Regions from separate parts of the Streptomyces sp. BK022 genome, predicted to be linked through region 2. Evidence: riboswitches for the same ligand, from Rfam matches in the RefSeq annotation. Region 2 holds a riboswitch; the other holds the start of a gene.

What was found. A riboswitch is a leader RNA that binds a small molecule or an ion and turns the genes downstream of it on or off. The one in region 2 is predicted to bind cobalamin.
Region 1: it holds a riboswitch for cobalamin, as region 2 does, so the genes downstream of both, EV284_RS31370 (cobalamin biosynthesis protein) here and EV284_RS04925 (CbtB-domain containing protein) in region 2, are expected to answer to the same signal.

What each region holds. Positions count from the first base shown of each region.
Region 1 covers NZ_SHKU01000009.1:52,680-68,177, reverse strand. Annotated here, with positions in the region: gene EV284_RS31405 (ZIP family metal transporter) at 1-343, shown strand, start outside; gene cobI (precorrin-2 C(20)-methyltransferase) at 349-1,080, opposite strand; partial or broken gene EV284_RS31395 (cobyrinate a,c-diamide synthase) at 1,077-2,624, opposite strand; gene cobO (cob(I)yrinic acid a,c-diamide adenosyltransferase) at 2,627-3,226, opposite strand; gene EV284_RS31385 (putative cobaltochelatase) at 3,226-5,220, opposite strand; gene cobN (cobaltochelatase subunit CobN) at 5,217-8,867, opposite strand; gene EV284_RS31375 (cobyric acid synthase) at 8,864-10,372, opposite strand; gene EV284_RS31370 (cobalamin biosynthesis protein) at 10,369-11,310, opposite strand; cobalamin riboswitch at 11,408-11,540, opposite strand; gene EV284_RS31365 (hypothetical protein) at 11,670-11,891, opposite strand; gene EV284_RS31360 (inorganic phosphate transporter) at 11,919-13,169, opposite strand; gene EV284_RS31355 (lysozyme) at 13,311-14,078, opposite strand; gene EV284_RS31350 (class II aldolase/adducin family protein) at 14,249-14,914, shown strand; gene EV284_RS31345 (alpha/beta hydrolase) at 14,965-15,498, shown strand, end outside.
Region 2 covers NZ_SHKU01000001.1:1,071,904-1,087,401, reverse strand. Annotated here, with positions in the region: gene EV284_RS04955 (TOMM precursor leader peptide-binding protein) at 1-507, shown strand, start outside; gene EV284_RS04950 (thiazolylpeptide-type bacteriocin) at 618-791, opposite strand; gene EV284_RS04945 (amidohydrolase) at 977-2,305, shown strand; partial or broken gene EV284_RS04940 (5-methyltetrahydropteroyltriglutamate--homocysteine S-methyltransferase) at 2,420-2,698, shown strand; gene EV284_RS04935 (histidine phosphatase family protein) at 2,775-3,344, shown strand; gene EV284_RS04930 (CbtA family protein) at 3,394-4,149, opposite strand; gene EV284_RS04925 (CbtB-domain containing protein) at 4,171-4,392, opposite strand; cobalamin riboswitch at 4,431-4,563, opposite strand; gene EV284_RS04920 (DUF4232 domain-containing protein) at 4,640-5,332, opposite strand; gene EV284_RS04915 (hypothetical protein) at 5,451-5,837, opposite strand; gene EV284_RS04910 (BTAD domain-containing putative transcriptional regulator) at 5,863-8,625, opposite strand; gene EV284_RS04905 (helix-turn-helix domain-containing protein) at 8,734-9,690, shown strand; gene gap (type I glyceraldehyde-3-phosphate dehydrogenase) at 9,785-10,780, shown strand; gene EV284_RS04895 (hypothetical protein) at 10,834-11,418, shown strand; gene EV284_RS04890 (NAD(P)/FAD-dependent oxidoreductase) at 11,403-12,857, opposite strand; gene EV284_RS04885 (cytochrome ubiquinol oxidase subunit I) at 13,046-14,581, shown strand; gene cydB (cytochrome d ubiquinol oxidase subunit II) at 14,594-15,498, shown strand, end outside.

The DNA of each region.
Region 1 (15,498 bases), on a different contig from region 2:
GGGCCTGTCCGTCGCCCTCGCCGTGATCGCGCACGACTTCGCCGACGGCTTCAACACCTTCACCATCACCAGCCTGTACGGCAACGCCCGCCGCCGGGCCGTCGCCATGCTGCTCGCCGACGCCTGCGCGCCGATGCTGGGCGCGCTGTCCACGATGCTCGTGCACATCCCGGAAAAGCTGCTCGGCGGCTACCTCGGCCTCTTCGGCGGCGCGCTGCTCTATCTCGCCGCCGCCGAGATCCTCCCCGAGGCCCACCACGACCACCCCGCCCGCTCCACCGTGCTGTGCACCGTCGCGGGCGCGGCCTTCATCTGGCTGGTGGTCGGCTTCTCCGGCGGCTGACCCCCTCACAGCTTCCCGCCCCGGCCGCCCTCGCGCCGGGGCGGCGCTATGAGCGTCGACAGATACGGCAGCGCGTCGCCGTCCAGCTCGGCGGCGGGCCGTACGGACTCCTCCGGCAGGCCCAGCGCCGACCCCCACACCGCGTCCTCCAGCCGCCCGGCCTCCCGCAGCGCCCGGGCCACCTCGGCCGCGTGCCGCCCGAACTTGTACGCCACCACGGTCCCCGGACCGGCCAGCGCCTCCTTCAGCGCCGCGGTGCCCGCCGTCACCGGGACCAGCGTCAGCGGCTCGGTGCCCTCGGTCAGGACCGCGCCCGACCTGGCCGCGAGGTCCTGCATCGCGGTGATGCCGGGGACGGTCTCGACGACCAGCTCCGGCACCAGCGCGGTGAGCGTCTGCGCGAGGTAGGTGAAGGTCGAGTACACGTTGGGGTCACCGATGGTCGCGAACGCCACGGACGCGTGCTCCCGCAGCAGCTCCGCGACCCGCGCGCCCGCCGCGTCCCACGCGGCCTCCCGGCGCGCGCGGTCCGTCCGCTCGTTCAGCGCGAACACCACCCGGACGATCTTCTGCCCGGACACGTGGTGCAGCACCGTCGCCTCCGCCCGGCCCCGCTCCATGGTGTCCATCACCGGTACGACCACCACATCGGCGGCCCGCAACGCGTTGACCCCCTTCACCGTCACCAGCTCCGGGTCCCCGGGACCCACTCCGACCCCGACCAGCCTGCTGCTCATGAAGTCCGGCACCTCTCCGTGAATCTCCGGGCCACCCCGGGCTCCGACGCCCAGTGCGTATGCAGATAACTCGCGTGCACGCCCCCCCGCACGAATCCCTCCACCCGCCGGGCGGGCGAGACGACCCCCCACGCGGGCGCGGGGCCGGCCCCCGGGTCGACCACGGTCCGGTGGAACTCGTGCCCCCGCATCCGGGTCCCGGCCACCGCGAGCACGCTGTCCCCCACGGCCACGGCGTCCCGATACCCGAGCGTCAACCGCTCGCCCATCCGCGCGGACGCGTCGAGCACCCCGCACATGGGGACCCCGTCGAGCTCCCGGCACAGGTAGAGCAGCCCCGCGCACTCGGCGGCCACGGGCGCCCCGGAGAGGGCCAGCTCCGCGATCTCCTCGCGCAGCGCCTGGTTGGCCCCCAGCTCACTCGCGTACACCTCGGGAAACCCCCCGCCGATGACGAGCCCCCGAGTCCCCTCGGGCAGCCGCTCGTCCCGCAGAGGGTCAAAGGTGACGACCTCCGCCCCGGCGGCGTCGAGCAACTCGGCGTGCTCGGCGTAGGAGAAGGTGAACGCGGCTCCGCCGGCGACGGCGACGACAGGACGCTCGCTCGCGGAGGAGCTCTCGGCGCCGGCGACGACAGGACGCTCGTTCGCAGTGGCCCCACCGGCGGCGGCGTGCGCGGGTTGCTGACCCGCGGCGACGGTGCCGACGGAGTGCTCGCGCGTGGCAGATCCGCGGTCCATCACCCCGCCCGACCGCCCGGACCCCTCATCCCGCCGCCCGGCCAACCGAGACGGGTGGTCGTGGGTGTGCAAAGAAAGGGCCTCAGCCGGAGACCACCCGCCACCCGGCAGCGCACCCGCACTCCGGGCCAGCGCCATCAGCGCGTCCAAGTCGCACCCGGCGGAAACCTGCGCCCCCATCGCCGCCACAGCCGAGACCGCGGCAGCACCCCGCTCGGCGACCGGCACCAGACCGAGATGCCGAGACGGCGTGGCCACCTGCTCAGCCCGCCGCAGCGCGCCCAGCACCGGCACTCCCGCCTCGTCCAGAGCCTCCCGCAGCAGCGCCTCGTGCCGGTCGGACCCCACCTTGTTGAGGATCACACCCCCGATCCGCACCCCCGGGTCCCACGACGCGAACCCGTGCACCAGCGCGGCCACCGACCGCGACTGCGACGACGCGTCCACCACCAGCACCACCGGCGCCCGCAGCGACTTGGCGACCTGCGCCGTGGACGCCAGCTCCCCCTGCCCCGCGGCCCCGTCGTACAGCCCCATCACACCCTCGACCACGGCCAGATCACAGCCCCCAGAACCGTGCGCGAACAGCGGAGCGACCAGCTCCGGCCCGCACAGATACGCGTCGAGGTTCCGCCCCGCCCGCCCGGTGGCCAGCGCGTGATAGCCGGGATCGATGTAGTCCGGCCCCACCTTGTGCGGAGACACCGCGAGCCCCCGCGCGGCGAACGCGGCCATCAGCCCCGTGGCGACGGTCGTCTTCCCGCATCCCGACGAGGGCGCGGCGACGACCAGCCGAGGAACGGACATCACCACTCGATGCCCCTCTGCCCCTTCTGCCCGGCGTCCATGGGGTGCTTCACCTTGGACATGTCGGTCACCAGATCCGCGAACTCCACCAGGGCGGCAGGCGCGTTACGCCCGGTGATCACCACGTGCTGATTCCCCGGCCGCTCCCGCAGCACCGAGACGACCTCCTCGGTGTCCACCCACCCCCAGTGCATCGGGTACGCGAACTCGTCCAGCACATAGAGCCGGTACGTCTCGGCGGCCAGGTCCCGCTTGACCTGCGCCCACCCCTCCCGCGCCTTCTCCTCGTTGTCGAGCTGGGCGTCCCGCTGCACCCAGGACCACCCCTCGCCCATCTTGTGCCAGTCGACGGTCCCGCCCTCGCCGGAGGCACCGAGCACGCGCAGCGCGTTCTCCTCGCCTACCTTCCACTTCGCCGACTTGACGAACTGGAACACCCCGATCGGCCACCCCTGGTTCCAGGCCCGCAACGCCAGCCCGAACGCGGCCGTCGACTTGCCCTTCCCGATCCCCGTGTGCACGACCACCAGCGGACGATTGCGCCGCTGCCGCGTCGTCAACCCGTCGTCCGGCACCACACTCGGCTGCCCCTGCGGCACTACGCGGCCCTCCTCGACGTCGTCCCCCGCACATCCCTGACCAGCCCGGCGATGGCGTCCGCCCGCAGCTCCTCCAGCGTCACCGCCGCACCCCCCAGCTCGTCGGCGAGCCGTCCCGCGAGCCCCAGCCGCACCGGCCCCGACTCGCAGTCCACGACCACCGACGCCACCGACTCCGCACCCAGCAGCCGCGCCGCGCGTCCCGCCAGCGCCACCGGCTCCGGCCCGCCGGTCGCCCGGCCGTCCGTCACCACCACCAGCAGCGCCCGCCGCGAGGGGTCCCGCAGCCGCTCCACCCGCAGCACGTCGTGCGCCTTCAGCAGCCCCGCGGCCAGCGGCGTACGGCCACCCGTCGGCAGCGACTCCAGCCGGGCCGCCGCCGCGTCCACCGACGAGGTCGGGGGCAGCGCCACCTCGGCGGCCGTGCCCCGGAAGGTCACCAGACCGACCTTGTCCCGCCGCTGGTAGGCGTCCAGCAGCAGCGACAGCACGGCACCCTTCACCGCGCTCATCCGCTGCCGCGCCGCCATCGAACCGGAGGCGTCCACGACGAACAGCACGAGGTTCCCCTCGCGCCCCTCCCGCGCCGCCTGCCGCAGATCGTCCCGGCGCAGCACCAGCCCCGGCCCCGACCGGCCCCGCGCCCGCTGGTGCGGCGCCGCCGCCCGTACGGTGGCCGCCAGGTGCAGCTTGGTCAGCGCCCCGCGCGGCCGCAGCGCGCCGGTGGTCCGCCCGCGCTCGGTCCGCGCCCGCGAACGCCGCCCGGCCGCACCCGCCCCGACACCGGGCACGGTCAGCGCCTTGGTGCGGAACGGCTCCGCCGCCCGCGCCGGCGCCTGCTCACCCGCACCGCCGGCGGCCGGCTGCGGCTCCCCGTCCTCTCCGGTCCCGGCCTGCGCACCGGCGTCCCCGCCCTGCGGCCCCTCCTCCGGCGACGGCTGCCCGCCGCCACCGGGACCGTCCGGACCGGGATCGTCGTCGTCCCCGGCCGACTCCTCCAGCGTCCGGTCGAGCTTGTCCTCGTCCAGACCCGGGGCGTCGAAGGGGTTGCGCCGCCGCCGGTGCGGCAGCGCCAGCAGCGCGGCCTGCCGCACGTCCTCGGCCAGCACGTCGCTCCGCCCGTCCCACGCGGCCAGCGCGGTCGCGGTACGCGCCATCACGATGTCGGCCCGCATGCCGTCCACCTCGAAGGCCGCGCAGGTCGCCGCGATCTGCTTCAGCGCCCCGTCGCCCAGCCGCACCTTGGGCAGCAACTCCCTTGCCGCGACGACACGTTGCCGTACGGCGCTCTCCTCGTCCGCCCAGCGCGCCGCGAAGGCGGTCGGATCGTCGTCGTACGCCAGCCTGCGCCGCACGACCTCCACCCGCTGATCCGGCTCCCGCGAGGCGGCCACCTCGACGGTCAGCCCGAACCGGTCGAGCAACTGCGGCCGCAGTTCCCCCTCTTCGGGGTTCATCGTCCCGACGAGCAGGAACCGCGCGGCATGCCGTACGGAGACACCCTCGCGCTCGACGTAGGAGGCCCCCATCGCGGCCGCGTCCAGCAGCACGTCCACCAAGTGGTCGTGCAACAGGTTCACTTCGTCGACGTAGAGGATGCCCCGGTTGGCGGCGGCGAGCAGTCCGGGCTCGAAGGCCTTGACCCCCTCCGCGAGTGCCCGCTCGATGTCCAGGGCCCCGACCAGCCGGTCCTCCGACGCCCCCACCGGCAGCTCGACCATCCGCGCGTCCCGCGCCCCGGCCACCGCCCCGGTGTGCGGCCCGTCCGGGCAGGTCGGGTCGGGGGAGGCCGGATCACAGGAGAACCGGCACCCGGCGACCACCTCGACCTGGGGCAGCAGCGCCGCGAGGGCGCGTACGGCGGTGCTCTTGGCGGTGCCCTTCTCGCCCCGCACGAGCACCCCGCCGATGTTCGGCGCGACGGCGTTGAGCAGCAGGGCCAGTTGCAGATCCTGCTGCCCGACCACCGCGGTGAACGGGAATCGCGTGCTCACTCGTCTCCCTCCAGATCTCCCTCAAGTTCGAGGTAGGTCGCGCGGAGCCGGTCCAGGGTCTCCTGGTCCGGCTCGGCCCACATCCCTCGATCCGCCGCTTCCAGCAGTCGCTCCGTCACGCCCCGCAGGGCCCACGGATTCGAGCGCTTCATGAAGTCCCGGTTCTCCGGCGCGAATACGTACTCGCCGGCGAGCTTCTCGTACATCCAGTCGTCGACCACGCCCGCCGTGGCGTCGTACCCGAAGAGGTAGTCCACGGTCGCCGCCATCTCGAAGGCGCCCTTGTATCCGTGCCTGCGCATCGCGGCCATCCAGCGCGGGTTGACCACGCGGGCGCGGAAGACGCGGTGGGTCTCCTCGCCGAGGGTGCGGGTCCTGACCTGGTCGGGGACGGCCGAGTCGCCCACGTACGCCTCGGGGCTGCTGCCGGTCAGGTGGCGGACCATGGCGACCATGCCGCCGTGGTACTGGAAGTAGTCGTCGGCGTCCGCGATGTCATGCTCTCTGGTGTCGACGTTCTTCGCCGCCACCGCGATCCGCCGGAAGGCCGTCTCCATGTCCCCCCGCGCCGCTCGCCCGTCAAGACCGCGGCCGTAGGCGTAGCCGCCCCAGACCGCGTACACCTCGGCGAGGTCGGCGTCGGAGCGCCAGTTGCGGGCGTCGATCAGGGGCAGCAGGCCCGCGCCGTACGCGCCCGGCTTGGAGCCGAAGACGCGGGCGGTGGCGCGGCGGCGGTCACCGTGCTCGGCGGTGTCCTCCTCCACATGGGCCCGGACGTAGTTGGACTCGCCCGGCTCCTCCAGCCCGGCCACCGCGCGCACCGCGTCGTCGATCAGCCCGACCACGTGCGGGAACGCGTCCCGGAAGAAGCCGGAGATGCGGACGGTGACGTCGATGCGCGGGCGCCCCAGCTCGGCGAGCGGCACGATCTCGAAGCCGGTGACCCGGCGCGAGGCGTCGTCCCACACCGGGCGGCAGCCCAGCAGCGCGAGGATCTCCGCGATGTCGTCGCCCTGGGTCCGCATGGCGGAGGTGCCCCACACGGTGAGCCCCACGGACTTGGGGTACTCCCCGGTGTCGGCCAGGTACCGCTGCACCAGCGAGTCCGCGAGCGACTGCCCGACCTCCCAGCTGAGCCGCGACGGGATCGCCTTGGGGTCGACGGAGTAGAAGTTGCGGCCGGTCGGCAGCACGTTGACCAGACCCCGCGTGGGCGACCCGGAGGGCCCCGCCGGGACGTAACCGCCGTCCAGCGCGCGCAGGATGTGCCCGATCTCGTCGGTGGTCCGGGCGAGCCGGGGCACGACCTCCGTACAGGCGAACTCCAGCACGGCCGTGGCGTCGGCCACTTCGAAGCCCAGCACCTCGTCCAGCACCGCCGGTACGGCCGCCCGGTCCCAGTCCCGCGCCTCCAGGCCCTCGGCGATGCCGCGGCACAGCTTCTCCAGCAGGTCGACCGCGTCGGCCCCGGTGCGGGCCGGCCCCTCGGCCAGGTCGGTCAGCTCCACCGGCACCTTCACCGGGGCGCCCGGTTCGGCCAGCAGCTCCTTCTCCACCAGCCCGAAGTGCCGCGCCAGCGCGGCCCGCAGTCCCGGCAGGGCATCGGCCTGGCCGCCCCACACCTGGGAGGCGCGCAGCACGGCGAGGACGAGGTTGACGCGGGGCTCGCCCTCCGGGCCGCCGCCCAGGATGTGCAGTCCGTCGCGGATCTGCACGTCCTTGATCTCGCAGAGGTAGCCGTCGATGTGCATGACGAAGGAGTCGAAGTCGTCGTCCTCCGGCTGCTCGTCCACGCGCAGGTCGTGGTGCAGCTCGGCGGCCTTGACCAGCGTCCAGATCTGGGCGCGCACGGCCGGCGCCTTGGCCGGGTCCAGGTCGGAGACGAGCGCGTACTCGTCCAGCAGCTGCTCCAGCTTGGCGAGGTCGCCGTAGGTGTCGGCGCGGGCCATCGGCGGCACCAGGTGGTCGACCACCGTGGCGTGCCCGCGCCGCTTGGCCTGGGTGCCCTCGCCGGGGTCGTTGACGATGAACGGGTAGATCAGCGGGAGTTCACCGAGCACGGCGTCCGGGGCGCAGCCGCGCGAGAGGCCGAGGCCCTTGCCCGGCAGCCACTCCATGGTGCCGTGCTTGCCCATGTGCACGACCGCGTCGGCGCCGAAACTGTTCTCCAGCCAGCGGTAGGCGGCCAGGTAGTGGTGCGAGGGCGGCATGTCGGGGTCGTGGTAGATGGCGATGGGGTTCTCGCCGAAGCCGCGCGGCGGCTGGATCATCACGACGACGTTCCCGAACCGCAGGGAGGCGAGCACGATGTCGTCGCCGTCCACGTACAGGCTGCCCGGCGGCTCGCCCCACGCCTCCAGCATGGCGGCGCGCAGCTCGGGGTCCAGGGTGTCGAACCAGGCCCGGTAGTCCGCGAGCGGCACCCGCGCCGGTGCGGCGGCGAGCTGCTCCTCGGTCAGCCACTCCACGTCGTGACCGCCGGCCGCGATCAGCCGGTGGATCAACTCGTCGCCCTCGGTCGGGTGTTCGCTCACCCCGTACCCGGCGTCGCGCAGCGCGTCCAGCACCCGGACCGCCGACGCGGGGGTGTCGAGGCCGACGGCGTTACCGACGCGGGAGTGCTTGGTGGGATAGGCGGTGAAGACCAGCGCGATCCGCTTCTCGGCGTTCGGCTTGTGCCGGAGTGCCGCGTGCCGCACGGCGATCCCGGCGACCCGGGCCGCCCGCTCGGGGTCGGCGACGTAGACCGGGACCTCGTCGGGTCCGGGTTCCTTGAAGGAGAAGGGCACGGTGATCAGGCGGCCGTCGAACTCCGGGATGGCGACCTGCATCGCGGCGTCCATGGGGGATAGAGCCGCGTCGGAGGCGTCCCAGGCGGCCCGCGTGGAGGTGAGGCACAGCCCTTGCAGCACCGGCACGTCCAAGTCGGCGAGGGCGCCGATGTCCCACGCCTCCTCGTCACCGCCCGCCGAGGCGGCCGAGGCGTGCGCCCCTCCGGCCGCGAGCACGGTGGCGACCAGGGCGTCGGTCCGGCCCAGCAGCTCGTACAGCCCGGCGTCCGCGTCGCGCAGCGAACCGCAGTACACCGGCAGGGCGTTGGCGCCGCGTTCCTCGATGGCCGCGCACAGGGTGTCCACGAAGGCGGTGTTGCCGCTGAGTTCGTGGGCCCGGTAGAAGAGCACGCCCACCGTGGGTCGGCCGGGCCGCTGCTCGTAGGTGCCGTGGACTCCGAACTCCGGCATCCGGTGCGGCTCCTCGAAGCCCTCGCCGGTCAGCAGGACGGTGTCGGAGAGGAACCGGGACAGCTCCAGCAGGTTGGCCGGGCCGCCCTCGACCAGATAGCGCAGCGCCTCAGCGACGACCCCGGCCGGGGCGGTGGACTCGGCCATCAGCTCGGCGTCCGGCACGCTCTCGCCGCCGAGCAGCACCGTCGGCACCCCCGACGCCTTCAGCGCGGCGAGCCCCTCCTCCCAGGCCCGCTTGCCGCCCAGCAGCCGGACGACCGCGAGATCAGCGCCGTCGAGCAGGGCGGGCAGGTCGGCCGCCGCGTCGACGCGGGACGGGTTGCCGATGCGGTAGTCGGCGCCGCTGGCGCGGGCGGCCAGCAGGTCCGTGTCGGCGGTGGACAGCAGCAACACTGTGCTCATGCGGGCGCTCCCGGTGGAATGAAGGGCAGTCCTGCGGGCGCGCCCGACTCGATGAGCCGCCAGAGCGCGTCCGTGTCCGCGTGGTGTTCGATCAGGTCGCCGAGCAGGTCGAGCTGTTCCTCGCGCAGCGCGGCGAAAGACGTGTCGGGGGCCGGGACGAAGCGGCGCCCGGAGGCGGTGGCGACCTCGCGCAGGAAGGCGCGCCGGAAGCCGTCCGACTCCAGCGAGCCGTGCCAGTGGGTGCCCCAGACCTGGCCGGTGCGGCAGCCGTCCAGGAAGGGCGTCCCGCCCAGCACCTCGGCGACGCCGTGGTGGATCTCGTACCCCTCGACGGGTTCGCCGAGAGCCTCCCCTACGGGCCGGGCGAGCGTCTTCTCGGGATGGAACCGCACCCGTACCGGGAGGAGTCCGAGGCCCGGCACGCTTCCGGCGCGGGACTCGACGTCGTCCTCGATGTGCTCGCCGAGCACCTGGAAGCCGCCGCAGATCCCGAGCACGGGGCGCCCCTCGGCGGCCCGGCGCGCCAGCGCGTCGGCGAGACCCCGCTCGCGCAGCCATCGCAGCGCCCGTACGGTCCCGCGCGTGCCCGGCACCACCACGAGGTCGGCGTCGGCCAGTTCCTCGGGCCGGTCCACGAAGCGGACCACCACGCCGGGTTCGGCGGCGAGGGCGTCCACGTCGGTGAAGTTGGACATCAGCGGGACGGCGCACACGGCGACCCGCAGCACGTCCTCGCCGTGCGGCGGAGCGACGGCCGACTCCCGCACGGTCCCGCGCAGGGACACCCGGAGCCCGTCCTCCTCGTCGATGCCGAGGCCGTGCCGGAACGGCAGCACCCCGTAGGTGTGCCGCCCGGTGAGGTCGCGCAGCATGTCCAGGCCCGGTTCCAGCAGCGTCACATCGCCCCGGAACTTGTTCACCAGGAACCCGGCGACCAGCGCCTGGTCCTCGGGGGAGAGCAGGGCGACCGTGCCGAAGAAGGAGGCGAACACCCCGCCCCGGTCGATGTCGCCGACCACGAGGACGGGCAGCCCCGCGCCCCGCGCGACGCCCATGTTGACGATGTCGGTGCGCCGCAGATTGATCTCGGCGGGCGAACCCGCGCCCTCACAGATCACCGCGTCATACGTGCCCCGCAACTCCTCGAGGCACTCCAGCACCGTTCCCAGCAAAGCCTGTTGGCGCCCACCGTGATAGCCGCGCGCACTCAGCTCACCCACCGGCCTCCCCAGCAGCACCACCTGGCTGCTGCGCTCGCCGCCGGGCTTGAGCAGCACGGGGTTCATCAGCGCGGTCGGCTCGACCCGGCACGCCTGCGCCTGCATGGCCTGCGCCCGCCCGATCTCCGCGCCCTCCCGGGTCACGAAGGAGTTGAGGGACATGTTCTGCCCCTTGAACGGCGCCACCTTGACGCCCTGCCGGACCAGCCACCGGCAGATCCCGGCCGTCACCACGCTCTTGCCCGCGTCGGACGTCGTCCCCGCGACCAGCAGACCACCGCTCACCTGCTCCGTCCCCTTCCGATGAGGCGCCCGGCGACGGTGACGCCGAGCGCGAGCAGACCGACCCGTCGGGAGAGCCGTACGGCCCGCCCGATGTCGGCGACCTCGACCGGCCGCCCGGTGCCGTTGAGCACGGGCCGGTGCTCGATGCGGCCGCCGTAGGAGAGGGTGCCGCCCAGCCGGACGCCGAGCGCGCCGGCGAACGAGGCTTCCACCGGGCCCGCGTTGGGGCTCGGATGCCGGTGCGCGTCCGCCCGCCAGGCCCGTACCGCCCCGCGCGGGTCGTCCCCGGCGAGCGCGGCGAGTACGGCGGTGAGCCGGGCGCCGGGCCAGCCGGCCGCGTCGTCCAGCCGGGCGGAGGCCCAGCCGAAGCGGCGCAGCCGGGGCGACTTGTGCCCGACCATCGCGTCCAGCGTGTTCACGGCCCGGAAGCCCAGCAGCCCCGGCACCCCGGCCACCGCGCCCCACACCAGGGCGCCCACCACGGCGTCGGAGGTGTTCTCCGCGACCGACTCCACGACGGCGCGCGCGATCGCGTCGGCGTCCAGCGCCTCGGGGTCCCGGCCGCACAGGTGCGGCAGCCGGGCGCGCGCGGCCGCGAGGTCGCCGCGCTCCAGGGCGCGGCCGACGGCGGACGCTTCGCGGGCGAGCGACGTACCGCCCACGACGGCCCAGGTGGCGGCGGCGGTCAGCGCGGCGGAGGCGGCGGGGTGAGGACGTACGGCGCGTGCGGCCAGCGCACCGAGCGCGGTGGCCCCGCCGGCGCACACCAGGGTGTGCAGCGCGCCCCAGCCGCGGTGGTCGTGCCACAGCACGCGCTCCACACGCCCGGCGGCCCGCCCGAAGGCGGCGACGGGGTGCATGCGCTGGGGATCGCCCAGGAGGAGATCACCGAGGAGGCCGGCGGCGGCACCGTACGCGTACGAGCGATCGGCGCCCATCGGCTAGCTCGCCGTGGGCGTGCCGGTGTTCCTGGTGCGGGTTCTCGGGCGGCGGCCGGGCATCACGGTAGTCCTCACTCAGGGTGTCCACGCCCTGGTTCGACGAGACCGGCGACGAGAGTTCCTGGCTCCCGGGGACTTCTCCCCGGTGACAGTGGCGGGACCGCGCCGGATTCGCACCGGCTTCCTCTGCTGTCGCCGTACATGGCCCGCGAAGTCCACCACGTGCCCGGAAGGGTCGTCAACCTGCCTGTGACCTGCGGGAGAAGAGTGTGTGGAGCCCCACACCGGCACCGGTGGGAACAGCGGAAGGCCCCCGCGCGGCACATGCCGGGCGGGGGCCTTCCGAGTGACGGGCCCTAGGCGACGATCAGGTAGAAGCCGTACGCCACCGCCGCCGCGCAGGCGGCGAAGCAGGCGTAGGCGCCGGTCACCGCGAGCGGGGCCGAGCCGCCGGTGGCCGCCGCGCGCTCGCGGCGGGCCAGCCCGCTCACGCCGAGGGTGAACAGGCCCACCAGGGCCACCGTGGCCACGAGGCTGACGCCGAAGACGGAGCCGAGGGCCGCCCAGTCGATCTTCATGGGGATGTTCCTCCAGTTGCCGGGGGGTCAGACCCGGGCGGACGGCGCGGTGGTGGCGGGGGCGGACTCGGCGGGGGCGGCCGGGATGGTGGCCGTGAGGTCCTCCGCGACGATGCCCACGGGGGGCGGGGTGACCATGGCCATCGCGGTGGTCACCACACCGGCCGGCTCGGTGTACTCCTCGGCGGTGACGTGGGTGTGGTCGATGACCTCGCGGCGGGAGATCTTCCAGATGGCGAAGCTGGAGCCGATCAGGAAGAGCGCCACCAGCCCGGTGCCCCAGTCGCCCAGGCCGGTCACGGCCTCGGCGCCCGCGCCGACCAGCGCGGCGGCCGGCAGGGTCAGCGCCCAGGCCACGAACATCCGGGTCGCGGTGGACCAGCGGACCACTCCGCCCTTGCGGCCGAGGCCCGCGCCCATCACCGAGCCGGAGACGACGTGGGTGGTGGAGAGCGAGAAGCCGAGGTGCGAGGAGGCCAGGATCGCGGTCGCGGCGCTGGTCTGCGCGGCGAAGCCCTGACGGGGCTCCAGGTCGGTCAGCCCCTTGCCCATGGTGCGGATGATCCGCCAGCCGCCGATGTAGGTGCCGAGCGCGATGGCCAGGCCGGCGGAGAGGATCACCCAGGTGGGAGGGTTGGAACCGGGGGAGAGGGCACCGCCCGCGATCAGCGCGAGGGTGATGATGCCCATGGTCTTCTGCGCGTCGTTGGTGCCGTGCGCCAGCGAGACCAGGCCGGCCGAGGCGATCTGGCCGGCGCGGTAGCCCTTGCGGGTCGCCGGGGTGTCGCCGTCCCGGCCGATGCCGTAGGAGAGGCGGGTGGCGACCATCGTGGCGAGACCCGCCACGATCGGCGCGGCCACCGCCGGGAGCAGGACCTTGGTCACCAGCACCTCGCCGTGGACGGCGCCGAAGCCCGCCGAGGCGACGGTGGCACCGACCAGGCCGCCCATCAGGGCGTGCGAGGAGCTGGAGGGCAGGCCCACCAGCCAGGTCAGCAGGTTCCAGAGGATCGCGCCGGTCAGGGCCGCGAAGATGACCTCGGGACGGATGCCGGTCTCGTCGACGAGACCCTTGGAGATCGTGTTGGCGACCTCCACCGAGAGGAAAGCGCCCACCAGGTTGAGCGCGGCGGACATGGCCACCGCGACCTTGGGCTTGAGAGCGCCGGTCGAGATGGTGGTGGCCATCGCGTTGGCGGTGTCGTGGAAACCGTTCGTGAAATCGAACGCGAGTGCGGTTATCACCACTATCGCGAGGATCAGCGAGAAGCTTTCCATTTACCCAGGCAATCGTTCGAAGTCGTTGGCAGCATGAACGTAGGCAACCTGGGTGAACGGAAGGTGAACTGGGCCGGACGCCTCGGTGCCGGAAGCGGGGGTCCGGATTCCGGGGGCCTGCGGGGGCCTTGCGGGGCCTGTTCAGCGCCCGCGCGCGAAGGCCCGCAGCCGGGTGGTGGAGCCGCCGAAGAGATCCTGGTCACCCGGCAGTCTTCCCTTGGTGCCGTGCTGCCAGAAGGTCCAGTACCGCCAGCCGCCGGGCAGCCTGCCGGGGCCGGAGGAGTCGTGGCTCGCGATCCACAGCGCGTGGTCGGCGGCGAAGGCGCGGCTGTTCCCGGTGCACGCGGTCCACCAGTGGGTGGTGGTGTAGATGACCGGGCGGCGGCCGGTCTCCCGGCGCACCTCGTCGCTGAAGGACCTGATCCAGCGCACCATCCGCGTCCGGCTCAGCCCGTAGCACTTGTGGTGCTTGTCGTACGGGTTGTACTCGATGTCCAGCGCGGGCGGCAGCGTCATCCCGTCCGCCCGCCAGTCGCCGCCGTTCCGGACGAAGTACGCGGCCTGCGCGGCGCCGGAGGAGCGGTTCGGCAGGGCGAAGTGGTAGGCGCCCCGGATCAGGCCGGCCCGGCGGGCGCCCTTGTACTGGCCGGTGAAATAGGGGTTGCGGTAGGTCGTGGCCTCGGTCGCCTTGACGTACGCGAACCGGGCGCCCTCGGCGCGGGCCGTGTGCCAGTCGACGCTCCGCTGGTGCGAGGAGACGTCGTGGCCCTTGGGCTGGGTCCGGCGCAGGTCGGACCCGGTGGCCACGGGGGCATGGGCGGCGGTGAGGGCCCCGGTGAGGGTGAGGGCCGTCAGGGCCGCCGCGAGGACGCCCGCGCGGCGACGGGTTGATGAGCGGTCACGGGCCATGCGGTCCCCCGGCGAGACGTGGTCCAGCGGGCAAGAGGGATCAGTGAAAGCCGGGAGGTCGTCAGAAGTGTGACTATTTCGTGCGTTTCCAGCCGGTTTCGCCCGTTCGGCGGCGCGTGGAAGAGGTCGAAGCGGGCACGCGGGCGACCGCCTCCTGGCAGGATCGCGGCATGGCGGAACAGCGGCGGGACGCGGACGGCGACGAGGCGCGGGCCTGGGACGAGCTGGTGGCCACCGCCCGGCGGACCGTGGCCGACGGGCTGGTCGTCGGCACCTCCGGGAACGTCTCCGTACGGGTGGGCGACACCGTGCTGGTCACCCCCTCCGGTGTGCCCTACGACCGGCTCACCCCGGCCGACGTCACCGGCGTCGACCTCACCGGCCGCCAGGTGCTCGGGTCACTGGTGCCGACCAGCGAACTCCCCATGCACCTCGCGGTGTACCGCACCACCGGCGCCCGCGCGATCGTCCACACCCACGCCGTGCACGCCACCGCCGTCTCCACCCTGGTCACCGAGCTGCCCGCCGTCCACTACCTGACCGGCGCCCTCGGCGGCCCCGTACGGGTCGCCCCCTACGCCCCCTACGGCACCCCCGAACTCGCCGCCCACGTGCTCCGGGCCCTCGAGGACCGCTCCGGCTGCCTGCTGCGCAACCACGGCACGCTCACCCACGGGGAGACCCTGGACCGCGCCTACGACCGCACCGCCCAGCTGGAGTGGATGTGCCGTGTCTGGCTCGCGGCGTCCTCCGTGCCGGGGCTGAGCCCGTCGCTGCTCACGGAGGCGGAGCTGGCGGAGGCGGGGGAGCGGCTGCGGGGGTACGGGCAGCGCTGAGCGCGGGGACTCCACTGGCCGGGACGCGCCCGTCCCGTGACACTGGACGCGTGCGCAAAGTCCACGTAGTCGCCGCCGCGATCGGTGCCGTGCTGGCCGCGGGCGCCGCGTCCGTGGCCGTCGGAAGGCTGGCCAGCGGCGCCGCGCTGAAGCTGCCGCCCGGCCGCCCGCTGCCCACCGAACCCCGGCTCACCGTGCACGGCCTTCAGGGCGGCCGGATCACCCTCACCCGCGACCTCGCCTCCCGGCGCCCCGGCGTCTACGGCCTCGCGGGCAACGGCTCGCACGCGGTCGTCGGGGAGGTGCTGGAGGGGGCGGAGCCGAGCCCGGACACCGTCGTACGCCGTCTCGAACGCCTCACCCACGGCGCCTTCGCCCCCGGCGACCCCGCCTGGCTCACCCCCAACGCGTATGTGGGCGACCCCGGGTCCGCCCTCGGTCTCGAGTACGCCGACATCGACATCCCCGGCGAACTCGGCCCGCTCCCCGCCTGGTTCGTGCCCGGTCCCCGGGACACCTGGGTCATCGCCGTGCACGGTCTCGGCACCACCCGCGAGCAGACCCTCAACGTCATGGGGATGCTG
Region 2 (15,498 bases):
GTCTCCGAGATCCTCACCTACATCCCGCACCTGCCCGGCCAGGTGGCCGAGCGGCCCACCGAACTCGCCGCCATGGCGGAGGACTTCGACCTGGTGAAGCGTCTTCCGGACCACGCGGCGCTGTTCGGACTGCCCGCGATGCGCGTCCACGCCACCGGCTATCTGAAGCCGCCCCGCACGGCTCCGCTGGACGAGCTGTTCGCCGGGTGGGAGGAGCGGCGGCCGCGCACCGGGGACCTCCGCGACGATCTGCTGCTGGTGCGGGACCTGTTGGGCGAGGCGGGCTGCGAGGTGATCGCCGTCGACCAGACCACGCCCGAGCAGCGCCGGATGGGGCTGCGCACGGTGGCCACGCTGGCTCCGGGGCTGCTGCCGATCGACTTCGGGTGGCTGCGGCAGCGGGCCCTGACCCTGCCGAGGCTGCGTACCGCGCCGTACCGGGCGGGCATGGTCCCGGCGCCGCTCGGGGAGGAGGAGTTGCGGCGGGTGCCGCATCCGTTCCCGTGAGCGGGGCAGGCGTTCCGCTCGTCGGCGCGCGGGCCGTGAAGGGGCCCGCGCACACCGGCGGTCCCCGGCGCGCCGAGGCGGACCGGGGACCGTGGGTGCGAACGCCTGCGTCAGGCGGTGCAGGAGGTGGTGCTGGTGGTGCTGGAGCAGGTGCTGGTGGAGGAACAGCTCGTGGACGAACCGAGCATGACCTCGCTGGCGTCCGAGTAGTCGGTGATCTCGAAGGTCTCCGACTCCAGGTCCAGGATCTCCTGGGCGAGGGAGGCGAGGGTGTTGTCAGCCATGGTGGCTCCTTCCGGGTCAGGTGAGCTGCGGCCGGCCGGGACCGCCCCGTCCGGTGGTGCGCTGAACCAGCCGGAGGAGCGCGCCCCCCGACATCTCCTTTCTACGCGCGTCCGGCACCAACTCCCTGACCGATGGCTGTCACTTCGCTGACACCCCCGTACGCCGAACCCTTGGAGCCCCCGCTGTGAGCAGCGACCAGTCCCGTCCGTCCGTGACCGCGGCCGGTGGTGCGCCGCCCGGTCTGGACGCCCTGCTGCCGTCCACCGCCGAGCTGTATCTCGACCTGCACCGGCACCCCGAGCTGTCCGGCGCCGAGGAGCGCACCGCCGCCCGGTTCGCGGACCGGCTCACGACCGACGGCTTCCGCGTGCTGCGCGGGGTCGGCGGCCACGGGGTCGCCGCCGAACTGCCCAACGGCGACGGCCCGGCCGTGCTGCTGCGTGCCGAGCTGGACGCGCTGCCGGTGGCCGAGGAGACCGGCGTGCCGTACGCCAGCACCGCGACCGCACCGGGCCCGGACGGGCGGCCGGTGCCGGTGATGCACGCCTGCGGGCACGACGCCCACCTGGCGTGCGCGGCGGCCGCGGCCCGCTGGCTCGCGGAGCACCGGGACCGCTGGCGTGGCACCCTGCTGGTCGTCGGGCAGCCCGCCGAGGAGACGCTGAGCGGTGCCCGCGCCATGCTGGAGGACGGTCTGTACGACCGGATCACCGCGCCGGACGTGGTCCTCGCCCAGCACACCGCAGCGTTCCCGGCCGGGATGGTGGCGCACGCCGACGGGCCGCTGATGGCGGGCAGCGTGACGCTGGAGGTGGTCTTCGAGGGCGACGGAGGGCACGCGGCCACCCCGCATCTGACGGCCGATCCGCTGCTGGCGGCGGCCGGGGCGGTGACCCGGTTCCCGGCCGTCGCCGCCCGCGAGACGGACCCGGCCGAACGGCTGCTGGTCACCGCGTCCTCGCTGCGCGCCGGGGACACCGGGCGCACCGGGAACGTCATAGCCACCCGCGCCGAGCTGCGGGTCACCGTCCGCGCCCTGTCGGAGGCGGCGCTGGTGCGGGGCGCGGCGGCGGTGGAGCGGGTGGTGCGCGCGGAGGCGGCCTCGGCCGCGACGGCGCCGCGGGTCACCGTGCGCGAGCTGGCCCGCTCCGGGGTCACCCGGCCCGACCCCGGTGTCACCGCGGCCGTACGCGCCGCCCACCAGGCGGCCTTCGGCGCCGCCCGCGTCACCGGCTGGCCCGCGTCGTCGGCGACGGAGGACTTCCCGCTGCTCACCGGCGCGGGCGGCCATCTGCACGGGCGCCCCGGCATCCGGGGCGCCTACTGGATGCTCGGCTCGGTCGGCCCCACCCAGTGGGCGGCCGCTCCCGGCGACGGGCCCGCCGAGAAGTTCCGCGGCCTCCCCCACAACCACTCCCCCCGCTACCTCCCCAGCGTCCGCCTCACCCTGGGCACCGGCACGGCGGCCCTGGTCACGGCCGCGCTGGCCCAGCTGGACCCGGCGGCCGCGTGACGGGCGTGGCCCGGATCACCCTCCGGATGCCGGACGGCACCGGCGGCGCGCGGTCACGGCCCGTAGGCTGAGCCCCGCAGCTGGTTCGCCCCGTCCGCCAGGCGGGGTGTCGGCCTGGAGGCCGCCCGCTCCCACATGCGGGTGGCCCGCGAACTGGCCGTGCACGGCTACCCCCGCGAGGGGGGTCCGGGCGTGTACGACATCCACTCCCCGGGCGTGCCGAGCGCGGAGGAGGCGGCCGAGCTGCTGCGGACGGGGCTGAAGGCGATCCCGGCCGAGCGACTGTGGGTGAACCCGGACTGTGGCCTGAAGACCCGCGCCTGGCCGGAGACGCGGGCGTCGCTGGGGAACCTGGTGGCGGCGGCCCGTACCGTGCGGGGTGAACTGCGTTAGTTCGAGCGACCGTTCGTCCCACCCTCCGGCCCGGCCGCGAGACGGGACGGACCCTTGTGATCAGGAGGTTTCCCGGGTGAGCAGTCGGCTGGTGCTCGTGTCGCCCGCCATCGGGCCCGCGCTGCGTGAGGCCCGGTTCTACGACGGTTCCTCGTCCGTCGACCAGGGGGGAGCCGCTCGGGCGCGGGCGGCGGCCAAGGCGTTGCCGGAGGCGGCGCGGGTGATGGTGTCGCCCGGTGCGCGGTGCCGGGACACGGCCGAGGCGCTGGGGCTGCGGGGCGCGGTGGCGGCGGAGCTCGCGCCGCTGGACGCCGGGCGGTGGCGCGGGCGCGCGCTGGCCGAGGTCGGCGCGGCGGAGGGGGAGGCGCTGGCCCGGTGGCTGAGAGACCCGGAGTATCCGGCACCGGGCGGCGAGTCGGTGCGCCAGGTGTGCGCACGGGTGGGGCGCTGGCTGGAGTCGGTGCCCGAGGGCCGCACGGTCGCCGTCGTGGAACCCGAGGTGGTGCGCGCGGCCGTGGTCCACGCGCTGGGGCTGCCCACCGGAGCCTTCTGGCGGCTGGACGTGGCACCGCTCACCGCGACGGAACTGTCCGGGCGGGCCGGACGCTGGAACCTGCGGCTGGGGCACGCGGTCGGGGGTGGGTGAGAGGGGCCCCGGAGATCTCCGGGGCCCCTTTCGGCGTCAGGTCACCGGCTCAGTGGGAGGCGGCGACCGCCTGGCCCGTGCCGCGTGCCGCCGCGGGGCGCGGATTCAGCAGCCGCTCGGCCAACTCGCCGAAGAGCAGACCGAATCCGGCCCAGAGCACCGTCTGGATGGCCAGCGCGGAGAGACGGAACCGCCACAGCAGGGTGGCCGGGAAGTGTTCCGGCACCTCGTTGACGACGGGCAGGAAGGCGTACGCCAGACCGGTCAGCAGGGCGAAGGCGGCCACCGCGACCAGGGTCGCGTACCAGTTGCCCAGGCGGGGGGCGAGGCGTTTGCCGAGCAGGGTGGCGCCGATCGCCAGGAGCACGCTGAGCAGCATCATCAGGAAGTACAGCGTGGTCCGCTTGCCGATGGTGTCCGGGTCGCCGACCGAGGGCGGGTTGGCCGGGTACTTCAGGAACGGCACGACGTACACGGCGAGCAGCGCGGTGCCGGAGAGCAGCAGGGCGCTCGCGCGGGGGCCGAAGCGGCCGACGCGGCCGAGCGCGAAGCAGTAGGCGAGCGCGGCGATGCCGCCGAAGGCGACCCCGTAGACGAGGACGCCGGTGGCCAGTCCGGCGGTGGACTGGAGCGAGCGGGAGACGACTTCGACCTCGTGCTCGTGGGCGTGGTGGCCCTCGAAGCTGATGGCGCTGTCCACGTTGGGCTCGCCGAGGAAGTACGCGGCGACGAGGGCGAGCACTCCGGCGCCGAGGCCGGCGAGCATGCCCCGCACGAGGAGGTTTCTCACGGTTGCGGAGTTCATGGGTGTGCGGCGTCCCTCGCGTCAGTGGCAGGGGAAGCCGAGCAGGTGACGGGCGTCGTGCACCCACTCGTGGACGTCCGTGCCGTTGAACACGGAGGTGGCGCCCTGCTCGGCGCCGACGAAGTACAGCAGGACCAGCATGAGGACGCCGAAGAAGACCGCCCAGGGCGCTATCTCCTTCAGCGGCAGGGTGGCGGGAGCGGCGGGGTTTCCGGCGGTCGGCTGAGCGACGGTCTGCGCCATGGCAGTACCTCCTCTGGGAGTTCGCGTCCCATCTCGGTGGTGCACAGGACGACGGCCACGGGTCTGACTCGCGCGGCCCCTCGCGGGACCACGCACACAGTGGCGCGACCGTGCCGGTTTCTCACCGGCTTCCGTTTCGCCGTCGTCGATATCGCCCCGACGGTACCGCGTGCGCCCTGCCTGGCCAAGACCGCGCCCCCACGGGTGATCTTCCTCTCCCGAGGGGGCGGTCTCACGGCGGTACGGGTCAGAAGTCGTCGGCCCCGTTGCGCAGTTCGGTCGTCCAGTACCCGGTGAGCGTCTTCGCGGGGTCGACGGCGAGGCCGCCGCCGGCCGAGGAGTCCACCGCGATGACGGCGGAGTCGCCCTCAAGCACCAACTGGAACGCGTTCACCACCTCGTTGTCCTCGTCCACCCCGCCGTCGGACAGCTTGACCAGGACGAACGCCGGGTCACCGGGGTTCAGCACGGTCGGGACGGCCGGCTTGCTCTTCGCCACGGACGGCACGTCCTGCTTGTGGCTCTCCAGGAACTGGATGTGCGGGAACCCGGCCATCTCGCAACGGTGGCCCGAGGTGTTCCGCGCGGTCAGGATGATGTGGGTGTAGGGCGGCCCGTCCTGACGCTCGGAGCTGACCTTGACGTCCTGGGCCCGGCAGAGGGGGGTGGCGGTGCCCTTCTTGGCCCCGGAGGACGTGGCGCCGGACTTGTGCGCGGTCCCCACGGCGGTGCCGGTGCCCGAGCCGGTGTCGCCGCCGGTGCCCGCACCGGCGGCGGGCGCGGAGGCAGCGGCGGAGGCGGAGGCGGAGACCGTGTCCCCGGCGACCGGCGCCGCTCCCTCGGCCTTGGTCCCCTCGCCGCTCTGGCAGGCGGTCAGGGACAGGGCGAGCGCGGCGGAAGCGGCGACGGAGAAGAGTGCCGTACGGCGCGAGGCGTTCATGATGATTTTCCCCCGAGAGGTGAAACGTCGACGACGGCCCTTCCGAACCGCCGGCCAGCCACTGACCTGCTGACACCCCTACTCTCACCGCCCCCGCTGCCGTCCCGCTGACGTCCGGCTAACGTCCTTCTGACGCCGGGCCGGGGCCGCCGCCGTCCAGCGGATCGACCCGCCCCAGCACCTCGGCCGGCGGCACCCCCTCCCGCAGGGCGACGATCCGCCGCACCCGCAGCTCCGCCCGCGTCCGGGGCCGGTACTTCGGCTCCTTCGCGCACCCACACCCCGACCGCCCGTCGAAGCGCAGCCCCTCCCCCAGCACCGCGGCGACCACCGACCACCCCGCGACATCCCGCCGACGCGGCGGAGCGAAGTCCCGCCCGGCACACACGAGCGGCCGGGCGCAGTTCGGGCACGCGTGCTCCCGATCCGCGTGCCGCTTGAAGCTGACCCGGCACGGGAGGCACGCGTAGTGGAGCTTGTAGGGGGTCACGGCGTAGCGGCACATGGGGCCACCGTAGCGACAGCCAGTCCTACCGGTCCTCCCCCGCCAGCCTCCGTACCGCCTCCTCGTGGCGCTTGCGGTGGTCCGCGCGGCCGCTCACCCGGAGCAGGGCCTCCAGGGCGCGTACCGCGCCTTCGTCGTAGCCCGTGGACTCCGCCTCGTCGGCGGCGCGTTCCAGGAGGTGGAGGGCCTCGGTCTTGTTGCCGAGGGCCAGATGCGCCTCGCCGGAGACGGTGTGGAGGAGGGAGGTGCGGGCGGCTTCCTCGTGTTCGGGGCCGAGGTCCAGGGCCGTTCGGGCGACGTGGAGGGCGCGGTCCGGGTCGCCCGAGGAGAGGTGGGTGCGGGAGAGGTGGAGCAGGGCGAGCATCTCCGTGTGGGGGTTGCCCTCCTCGCGGGCCAGGGTGGCGGCTCGGGCGCAGTTGGCCAGGGCCGCGTTGAGGTCGCCCTGGGCGGACTGGACCACGGCCAGGTTGACGAGGGCGGTGGCCTCGCCCAGGCGGTCGGCGGTCCGACGGGCCAGGGCGGGTGAGGGTTCGAGGAGGGTGAGGGCGTCCACGAGGCGGCCCTCCTCGCTCAGGACCCAGCCGAGCAGGGTGCGGACCCGGGACTCGGCGTACGGGTCGTCCACGGCCTGGGCGCACTCCAGGGCCGTGTACAGCAGCGGCACCCAGTTGTCCCGCGAGCGCCAGACCACCTGGGGCCACTGCAGGAGGATGATCCGCCAGGCACGGTCGTCCAGCCCGGCGGCCCGCGCGGCGGTCACCGCCCGTGCCAGGTCCTCCCGCTCGGCGGCCAGCCAGTCCATGGCCTCCGCGCGATCGGCGAAGTCCCGTACGGCAGAGGGGCGCCGGAAGTCCTCGGGCAGTGCGAAACAGGGCTCGCCGCCCGGCTGGGCCGTCTCCGCGGCGGCGAGGGCGGTGGCGATGTAGTGGTCCAGGGCGCCCGTGAGCGCCGTGGGCCCGGTCGCGGGGTCGAGGTCGCGGGCGTAGAGACGTACGAGGTCGTGCAGCTCCCAGCGGCCCGGCGCGGTCTCGGTGACGAGGTGGGCGGCGCCCAGGCGTTCGAGGGCGCGGGCGGCGGCCGGCGGGTCGGTGCCGGCGAGGGCGGCCGCGGTGTAGGGGTCGAAGTGGGTACCGGGGTGGTGGCCGAGCCGGCCGAAGTGGTGCGCGGCCTCGCCGGGAAGGTGCTGCACGGTCAGGCGGAGGGCGGCCGGGACCCCGGTGTCGTCCACGGCGAGGTGGGCCAGCCGGCCGCGCTCGTCCGCCAGTTCGTCCGCGAGGTGGGCGAGGCTCCACTGCGGGCGGCCCGCGAGCCGGGCCGCCGTGACCCTGAGGGCCAGCGGGAGCCCTCCGCAGAGTTCGGCGAGTCTGCGCGCGGCCACCGGCTCCCCGAGCACCCGTTCCTCCCCGAGGACGCCCGCGAGCAGTGCCGTACCGTCCTGCGCGTCCAGCGTGCCGACGGGGACGGGCCGGGCCGCGTCGGAGGCGATGAGCCCCTCCAGGCGGTGGCGGCTGGTGACGACGGTGACGCAGTCGGCGCCGCCGGGCAGCAGGGTGCGGACGGTGGCGGAGTCACGCGCGTTGTCGAGGACGACCAGCAGCCGCAGCCGGTCGGTGAGGGTGCGGAACAGCGCGGCGGCGGCCGGGGCCGATTCCGGTATCCGGCGCGGCGGCACCCCGAGGGCGAGCAGGAACTCGCGCAGCACCTCGGTCACCGAGGGCTCGCCGGTGTCGCTGAAGCCGTGCAGGTCGGCGAAGAGCCGCCCGTCGGGGAAGGCGTCGGCGTTGCGGTGCGCCCACCACAGCGCGAGGGCGGTCTTGCCGACGCCGGCGGGCCCGGTCACCAGGCACACCGGCGCCTCCCCGGCGGCGGCCCGGCCGAGCGCGGCGAGTTCCGCGCCCCGGCCGTGGAAGCCGCGGGGCGCGCGGGGCAGCAGGTCGGCGTGCGCCTCGGCGGGCACGAGAGCGGGGCGGGGCGGTACGGGCGGCCGGACGGGGTCGGCCTCGGGCTTGGGCGTGGGCTTGGGACGCGCGGCCAGCAGCTCGGGTACGGGGTCGCCGCGCAGGATCAGCCCGTAGGCGTCGGCGAGTTCGCGGCCGGGGTCGATGCCGAGTTCGTCCGCGAGAAGCCTGCGGGTGCGGTGGAACCAGTCGAGCGCCTCCGACTGCCGACCCGCCTGGTACAGGGCGGTCATCAGCGCGGCGGACAGCGATTCGCGCAGCGGATGCGCGACGGCCTCGGTGCGCAGGACGGCGGCGGCCCGGTGATGCTCGCCCAGCCTGCCGTAGGCGAGCGCCAGTTGTTCCACGGCGGAGAGCCGGGACTCCTCCAGCGAGTGCGCGGCGGCCTGGAGCGGCGGTCCGGCGAAGGCGCCGCCGAGCGCGGGTCCGCGCCACAGCGCGAGGGCGTCGCCGAGCATGAGCACCGCGTCGGCGGGGTCGCGCTGTTCGCGGGCGAGGGTGAGCAGCTCCTCGAACCGCTGGGCGTCGAGCAGGGTTTCCGGCAGCCGCAGCGCGTACGCGTCCCCGGCGGTGAGGAGTTCGACGCCGTACGCCTCCGCGTCGCCCTCGGTGAGCAGGGCGCGCAGCCGGGACACATGGCCCTGGATGACTCCGCGCGCCTGGCTCGGCGGCTCGTCGTCCCACAGGCACGCCGTCAGCCGGCCCATCGGCACCGGGGTGTTGGCCGACAGCAGCAGCGCCGCGAGCAGGCTGCGGCGCTTGGCGGGGCCGAGCGGCAGCGGTCCCCGGCGGGTGTCGACGGAGACGGTGCCGAGCAGCCGGAACTCCACGGGGCATTCCTTCCGAGGCGGCCGGTACTGGAGAAAACAGCAGCATATCGGGGGGTTGCCCGGTGCCCTGCGGGGGATTCACGCCGACCTGTGCGTACCCTGCTGCCCGTGCCGTCCTCCCGTTTCCGCCGTGTCGCCGTCCTCGTCCTGGAGGGCGCCAAGCCGCTCGACGTGGGTATCCCGGCGCAGGTGTTCACGACCCGCGCGAGCATGCCCTACGAGGTGCGGGTGTGCGGGGCCGCGCCGGGTCTGGTGACGGGCGGCGACGGCCTGTCGTACCACGTGGCGCACGGCCTGGAGGCGCTGGAGTGGGCGGACGTGGTGTTCGTGCCGGGCTACCGGTTCCCGGACCGGGAGGAGCCGCCGGAGCCGGTGGTGGCGGCGCTGGTCGCGGCGCACGGACGGGGTGCTCGGCTGGCGGCGATCTCGACGGGGGCGTTCGCGCTGGCGGCCACCGGTCTGCTGGACGGCAGACGGGCCACCACGCACTGGCACTACGCGCGCGCCCTGGCGGCCAGGCATCCCCTGATCCGGGTGGACGAGAACGTGCTGTTCGTGGACGAGGGCAGCGTGCTCACGTCGGCCGGGGCGGCCTCCGGCATCGACCTGTGTCTGCACATGCTGCGCGGCGAGCTGGGAGTGGCCGCCTCCAACCACGCGGCCCGGCGGCTGGTCGCGGCCCCCTACCGCAGTGGAGGTCAGGCGCAGTACGTGCCGCGCAGTGTGCCGGAGCCGCTGGGCGAGCGGTTCGCCGCGACCCGGGAGTGGGCGCTGCACCGGCTCGGTGAGCCGCTGAGCCTCGAGGCGCTGGCCCGGCACGCCGCGGTGTCGCCGCGTACCTTCTCCCGGCGGTTCGCGGAGGACACCGGGTACACGCCGATGCAGTGGGTGACCCGGGCGCGGGTCGACCTGGCGCGCGAGCTGCTGGAACGGTCGGAGCACAGCGTGCAGAGAATCGCCCACGAGGTCGGGCTCGGCACCGGCACCAACCTCCGGCTGCACTTCCAGCGCGTGCTCGGGACCACGCCGAGCGAGTACCGGCAGACGTTCGCGCGGGGCGAGTGACCCTGGCGTGATCCTTGCGCACCATGGCGCTCCTGCCACTGCCGCGCCCGGCCCCCGTCCGCGAACCTGGGGGCGGACGGAAGGGACACCATTCATGACGCGCATCGCCATCAACGGATTCGGCCGCATCGGACGCAACGTGCTGCGGGCTCTGCTCGAACGCGACAGTGACCTCGAGGTCGTCGCGGTGAACGACCTCACCGAACCCGCGGGGCTGGCCCGGCTGCTGGCCTTCGACTCGACGGCCGGGCGGCTCGGCCGTCCGGTGGAGGTGGACGGCGACACCCTCGTGGTCGACGGCCGCCGTATCAAGGTCCTCGCCGAGCGGGAGCCGGCCCAGCTCCCCTGGGGCGAGCTGGACGTCGACATCGTGCTGGAGGCGACCGGCCGCTTCACCTCGGCGAAGGCAGCCCGCGCCCACCTCGACGCGGGCGCGGGGCGGGTGCTGGTGAGCGCCCCCTCGGACGGCGCCGACGTGACGCTGGCGTACGGGGTGAACAGCGACACCTACGACCCGGCGCTGCACACCATCGTGTCTAACGCCTCCTGCACGACCAACGCGCTGGCCCCACTGGCCGCCGTGCTGGACGAGCTGGCGGGCATCGAGCACGGGTTCATGACGACCGTGCACGCCTACACCCAGGAGCAGAACCTCCAGGACGGCCCGCACCGCGATCCCCGCCGGGCGCGCGCGGCCGGGGTGAACATCGTGCCGACGACCACGGGCGCGGCCAAGGCGATCGGCCTGGTGCTGCCGAACCTCGACGGCAAGCTGTCGGGCGACTCGATCCGGGTCCCGGTGCCGGTCGGCTCGATCGTCGAGCTGAACACCACGGTCGCCCGCGACGTCACCCGGGAGGAGGTGCTCGCCGCCTACCGCACGGCCGCCGAGGGCCCGCTCGCCGGTGTCCTGGAGTACTCCGAGGACCCGCTCGTCTCCTCCGACATCGTCGGCAACCCGGCCTCCTCCGTCTTCGACTCCGCCCTCACCCGTGTCGACGGCCGCCACGTCAAGGTGGTCGCCTGGTACGACAACGAGTGGGGCTTCTCCCACCGCGTCATCGACACGCTGGAGCTGCTCGCGCGCTGACCCCGGGGAAACTTCCTCGCCTGGGCCGACGGGTACGTGTGATGGTTCGGCGCATGGGCAACTCCAGGGCGTACCCCGTGTTCCGGACCACCGACAAGCCGGCGGCGTTCGCACAGGCCGTGCGCCTGTGCGCGCTGCTGGCGAGGCGGGACGACGAGGTCTACCTCACCGCCGATCTGCTGACGGTCGCGGACGTCCGGCAGATGGCCGCCGCCCTGCCCGGCACGAAGGTCTGCGTGAAGGTGCGGACGGACCCCTCGGGTGGGTCCGTCTGGGCCGACCTCGATCTCACGACGGCGGCCGACTCCGAACTCCAGCCGCGTCTGCCGCTGCACATCGGGGAGTTCTACCCTGCCAGGAGCGCGGACCAGCGCTTCCTGACGGCTCTGGGTGAGGGCACCGCCTCCGTCCAGTGGTCGGGCTCGTGGCCGGAGGACCCGGACGCGGACCAGCACGGCTCGGCGAAGTACGACGGCGTCCAGGTCGTGTTCCACGGCGACCAGGCGCAGGCGGACCGCTGGACCGAGCACCACACGGTCTTCGTCCACGTCAGCAACCGGGGCGACCTGCCCAGAGCACGAAAGCTCGCCGCCCACACAGGCGGCGAGGTCCTGGGCGAGGCTCAGCTCGGCTGGTGAGCGGCGGCGCCCAGGTACCGCAGCGCCGAGGCCGCCGCGCCCGCTCCGCACATCCCGTGGGCGCCCGGCCCCGGTGGGGTGGACGCCGAGCAGAGGTAGACGCCGGGCAGGCCGGTCGAGTAGGGGTCGAGGGTGGGGCGGGGGCCCAGGATCAGCTGCGGGACCGTCTTCGCGCCGGTGAGGATGTCGCCGCCCGCGAAGTTGGCGTTGGCGGCGGCGAAGCCGGCCGGGGTGGTGGCGCTCAGGCCCACGATCCGGTCGCGGGCGCCGGGGGCGAACCGTTCGAGCTGCCGCAGGATCGCCTCCGTGGCGTCCCCGGTGTAGCCGTACGGGACGTGCGCATAGGCCCAGACCGGGTGCACGTCGCCGACCGAGCGCCCGGGGTCGGCGAGGTACTGCTGGCCGACCAGGACGAACGGCCGCTCGGGCATGCGTCCGGCCGCCACGTCCCGCTCGGCCCGCGCGATCTCGTCGAACGTGCCGCCCAGGTGGACGGTCCCGGCGCGCCGCGCCTTCTCATGGGTCCACGGCAATCCGCCCTCCACCGCCAGGTCGATCTTGAAGGCGCCGGGACCCCGGCGGAACCGCCGGTAGGCGGACCGGGTCCGCGCGGGCAGCCGGTCGCCGTAGACGGCCGCGGCCTGGCCGGGGTCGAGGTCGAGCAGTGTCACGTCGGCGGCCGGGATCTGGCGGTGGTCGGTGATCCGCACGTTCGTCTCGACGCGCCCGCCGTACTCGCGCAGCGCCTTCTCCAGCGCGCGGGCGATGGACTGCGAGCCCCCCTCGGCCACGGCCCAGCCGGCCGCGTGCCCGGAGACCAGGATGCCGAGGCCGATGGCCGAGGTGAGCGGGCGGCCCAGCGGGCGGTAGGCGTGGGCGGCGATCCCGGCCCAGAGCGCGCGGGCCCGCGGGGTACGGAAGAGGCGGGCGAGAGCGGCGGCGGGCAGGGTGGTCGGCAGGCCGAAGCGGGCGAGCAGCAGCGGGTGGGAGGGAACGCGCAGCAAGGGGCCCATCACCTCGCCGGCGAGCGTGCCCCAGTGCCGTACCGAGGGCTCGACCAGCGCCCGGTAGCGGTCCCCGTCGGGGCCGAGCAGGCGGGCGGTCTCCGCGACGGAGCGCATCAGTACGCCCCCCGTGCCGTCGTCGAGGGGATGGACGCAGTCGACCTCGGGCAGGAGCCAGCGCAGTCCGTGCCGCTCCAGCTCCAGTTCGCGCAGGGCCGGTGAGCCGACGGCCATGGGGTGGATGGCGGAGCAGTGGTCGTGCAGCAGGCCGGGCAGCAGGCCCTCGTAGCTGCGGGTGCCGCCCCCGACCTCGTCGGCGGCCTCCAGCAGCGTGACGTCGAGCCCCGCCTTGGCGAGCAGCGCGGCGCCGGCCAGCCCGTTGGGCCCGCCGCCGACGACTACGGCCGTGGCCCGCGGCCGCGTCGTGGATGTCATGGTGCCGAGTCTGCCCTACCGGCGCGTGCCCCGGCTTCCCTCCGGATCGGCGCCCGGGGCAATCAGGAAACACGCATCTGTTCAGGCTCGTTAGGTTGGGCCGGGCGCCTTTCCCCAAGTCGACGCGACTATGCACCGGAGATACCTTTTATCCAGATTGCGGCCGGATCGAGCGGGAGAAGGACGTAGTGGAACTAGCAATCGCTCAGGAGACCATCGCCCGGTGGCAGTTCGGTGTCACGACCGTCTACCACTTCCTCTTCGTCCCGCTCAGCATCGGCCTGGGAGGCATCGTCGCCGGTCTGGAGACGGCCTGGGTGCGGACAGGGAAGGAGAAGTACTTCCACGCCACCAAGTTCTGGGGAAAGCTCCTGCTGATCAACCTCGCGCTGGGCGTGGTCACGGGCATCTTCCAGGAGTTCCAGTTCGGCATGAACTGGTCGAGCTACTCCCGCTTCGTCGGTGACGTCTTCGGCGCCCCGCTGGCGATGGAAGCGCTGATCGCCTTCTTCTTCGAGTCCGTGTTCATCGGGCTCTGGATCTTCGGCTGGAACCGGCTCCCGAAGAAGGTCCACCTGGCGACGATCTGGGTCGTGACCATCGGCAGCCTTCTCTCCGCGTACTTCATCCTGGCCGCGAACTCCTTCATGCAGCACCCGGTCGGCTACCGGATCGACCCGGCGAACGGCAAGGCCCGGCTCACCAACATCTGGCGGGTCCTGTTCCAGGACACCACCCTGGTGCAGGTCTTCCACACCCTGACGGCGGCGTTCATCACGGGCGCCGCCTTCGTCATGGGCATCTCCGCCTACCACCTGTGGCGGGCCAAGCGCGGCAAGGACACCAACCGCAAGCGGATCGCGGCCATGCGCAGCTCGCTCAAGCTGGCCCTGGTCGTCTGCACGATCGCCGGCCTCCTCACCGCGCTCAGCGGCGACCGCCTGGCCAAGGTCATGTTCCAGCAGCAGCCCATGAAGATGGCGGCGGCCGAGGCCCTGTGGGACACCCAAGGGCCGGCACCCTTCTCGATCTTCTCGGTGGGCAACGTCGGCAAGGGGCGCAACGACGTCGCGCTGGAGGTCCCCGGCGCGCTCTCCTTCCTGGCCAAGAGCAACTTCCACTCCCCCGTCCCCGGCATCAACGACCGGGCCGACGAGCAGGTACGGCTCTTCGGCGGCACCCGCGCCGACTACATCCCCAACATCTTCATGACGTACTGGGGATTCCGGCTGATGATCTTCTTCGGCATGACCAGCTTCACCATCGGCCTGCTCGGCCTGTACCTCACCCGCAGGAAGCTCTGGGTCAGACCCAGGTTCCGCACGGGCGAGGACGAGCCGCCGAACCTGATGATCACCGACAGGATCCGGATGAACGACTTCTTCACCAGGTGGAGCTGGCGGATCGTCGTGCTGACCCTCGGTTTCCCGCTGCTCGCCAACAGCTTCGGCTGGATCTTCACCGAGATGGGCCGTCAGCCGTGGGTGGTGTTCCACCTGAAGAAGACCGCGGACGCCGTCTCGCCCAATGTCAGCGTGGGCACCCAGGTCGGCTCGCTGGTCGCGCTTTCCGTGGTCTACGCGATCCTCGCGGTGGTCGAGGGCGGTCTCATGGTCAAGTACTCCAGACCGGGGCCCGATGTCGACGAGCGGCCCCCCACCAAGGACCCGACCCTGCGCATCTCCCCCGACGACCAGGACAAGCCGCTCTCCATCGCCTACTGAGGACGGATCGCCATGCATCTCCACGATCTCTGGTTCATCCTGATCGCCCTCCTGTGGGTCGGCTACTTCTTCCTGGAGGGGTTCGACTTCGGGGTGGGCGTCCTCACCCAGACGATGGCCCGCGACAGCACCGAGCGGCGCGTCCTCATCAACACCATCGCCCCGGTCTGGGACGGCAACGAGGTCTGGGTGATCGCCGCCGCCGGCGCCACCTTCGCGGCCTTCCCCGACTGGTACGCCACCCTGTTCAGCGGCTTCTACATCCCGCTGCTGATCATCGTGCTCTGCCTGATCGGACGCGGAGTCTCCTTCGAGTACCGGGCCAAGCGCGACAGCATGCGCTGGCAGCTGAGCTGGGAGCAGGTCACGTTCTGGACCTCGGTGATCATCCCGTTCCTGTGGGGCGTCATCTTCGCCAACATGGTCCGCGGCATCGCCATCGACCGCCAGAAGTCCTATGTGGGCTCCCCCGGTGACCTGTTCAACGGGTACGCCGTGCTCGGCGGCATCACCACGCTGGTGCTGTTCACCTGCCACGGAGCGATCTTCGCGGCGCTGAAGACGGAGGGCGAGATCCGCCGGCGGGCCCGCAGGCTGGTGCCCGTGCTGGGCCTCGCCTCCCTCCTGCTGCTCCTGGCGTTCCTGCTGTGGACACAGGCGAACTCGGGCAACGGCCAGAGCCTCGGGGTGATGATCGTGGCCTTCGTGGCGCTGCCCGTCGCCCTGTTCTTCAACCAACTGGGCCGCGAGGGCTGGGCGTTCGTCTTCTCCGCGCTCACCGTGGTCGCGTCCTTCGCCATGCTGTTCCTGACGTTGTTCCCGGACGTGATGCCCTCGACGCTGAACCCGGCCTGGTCGCTGACGGTCTCCAACTCCTCGTCCGCGTCGTACACCCTGACGGTGATGACGATCGTCGC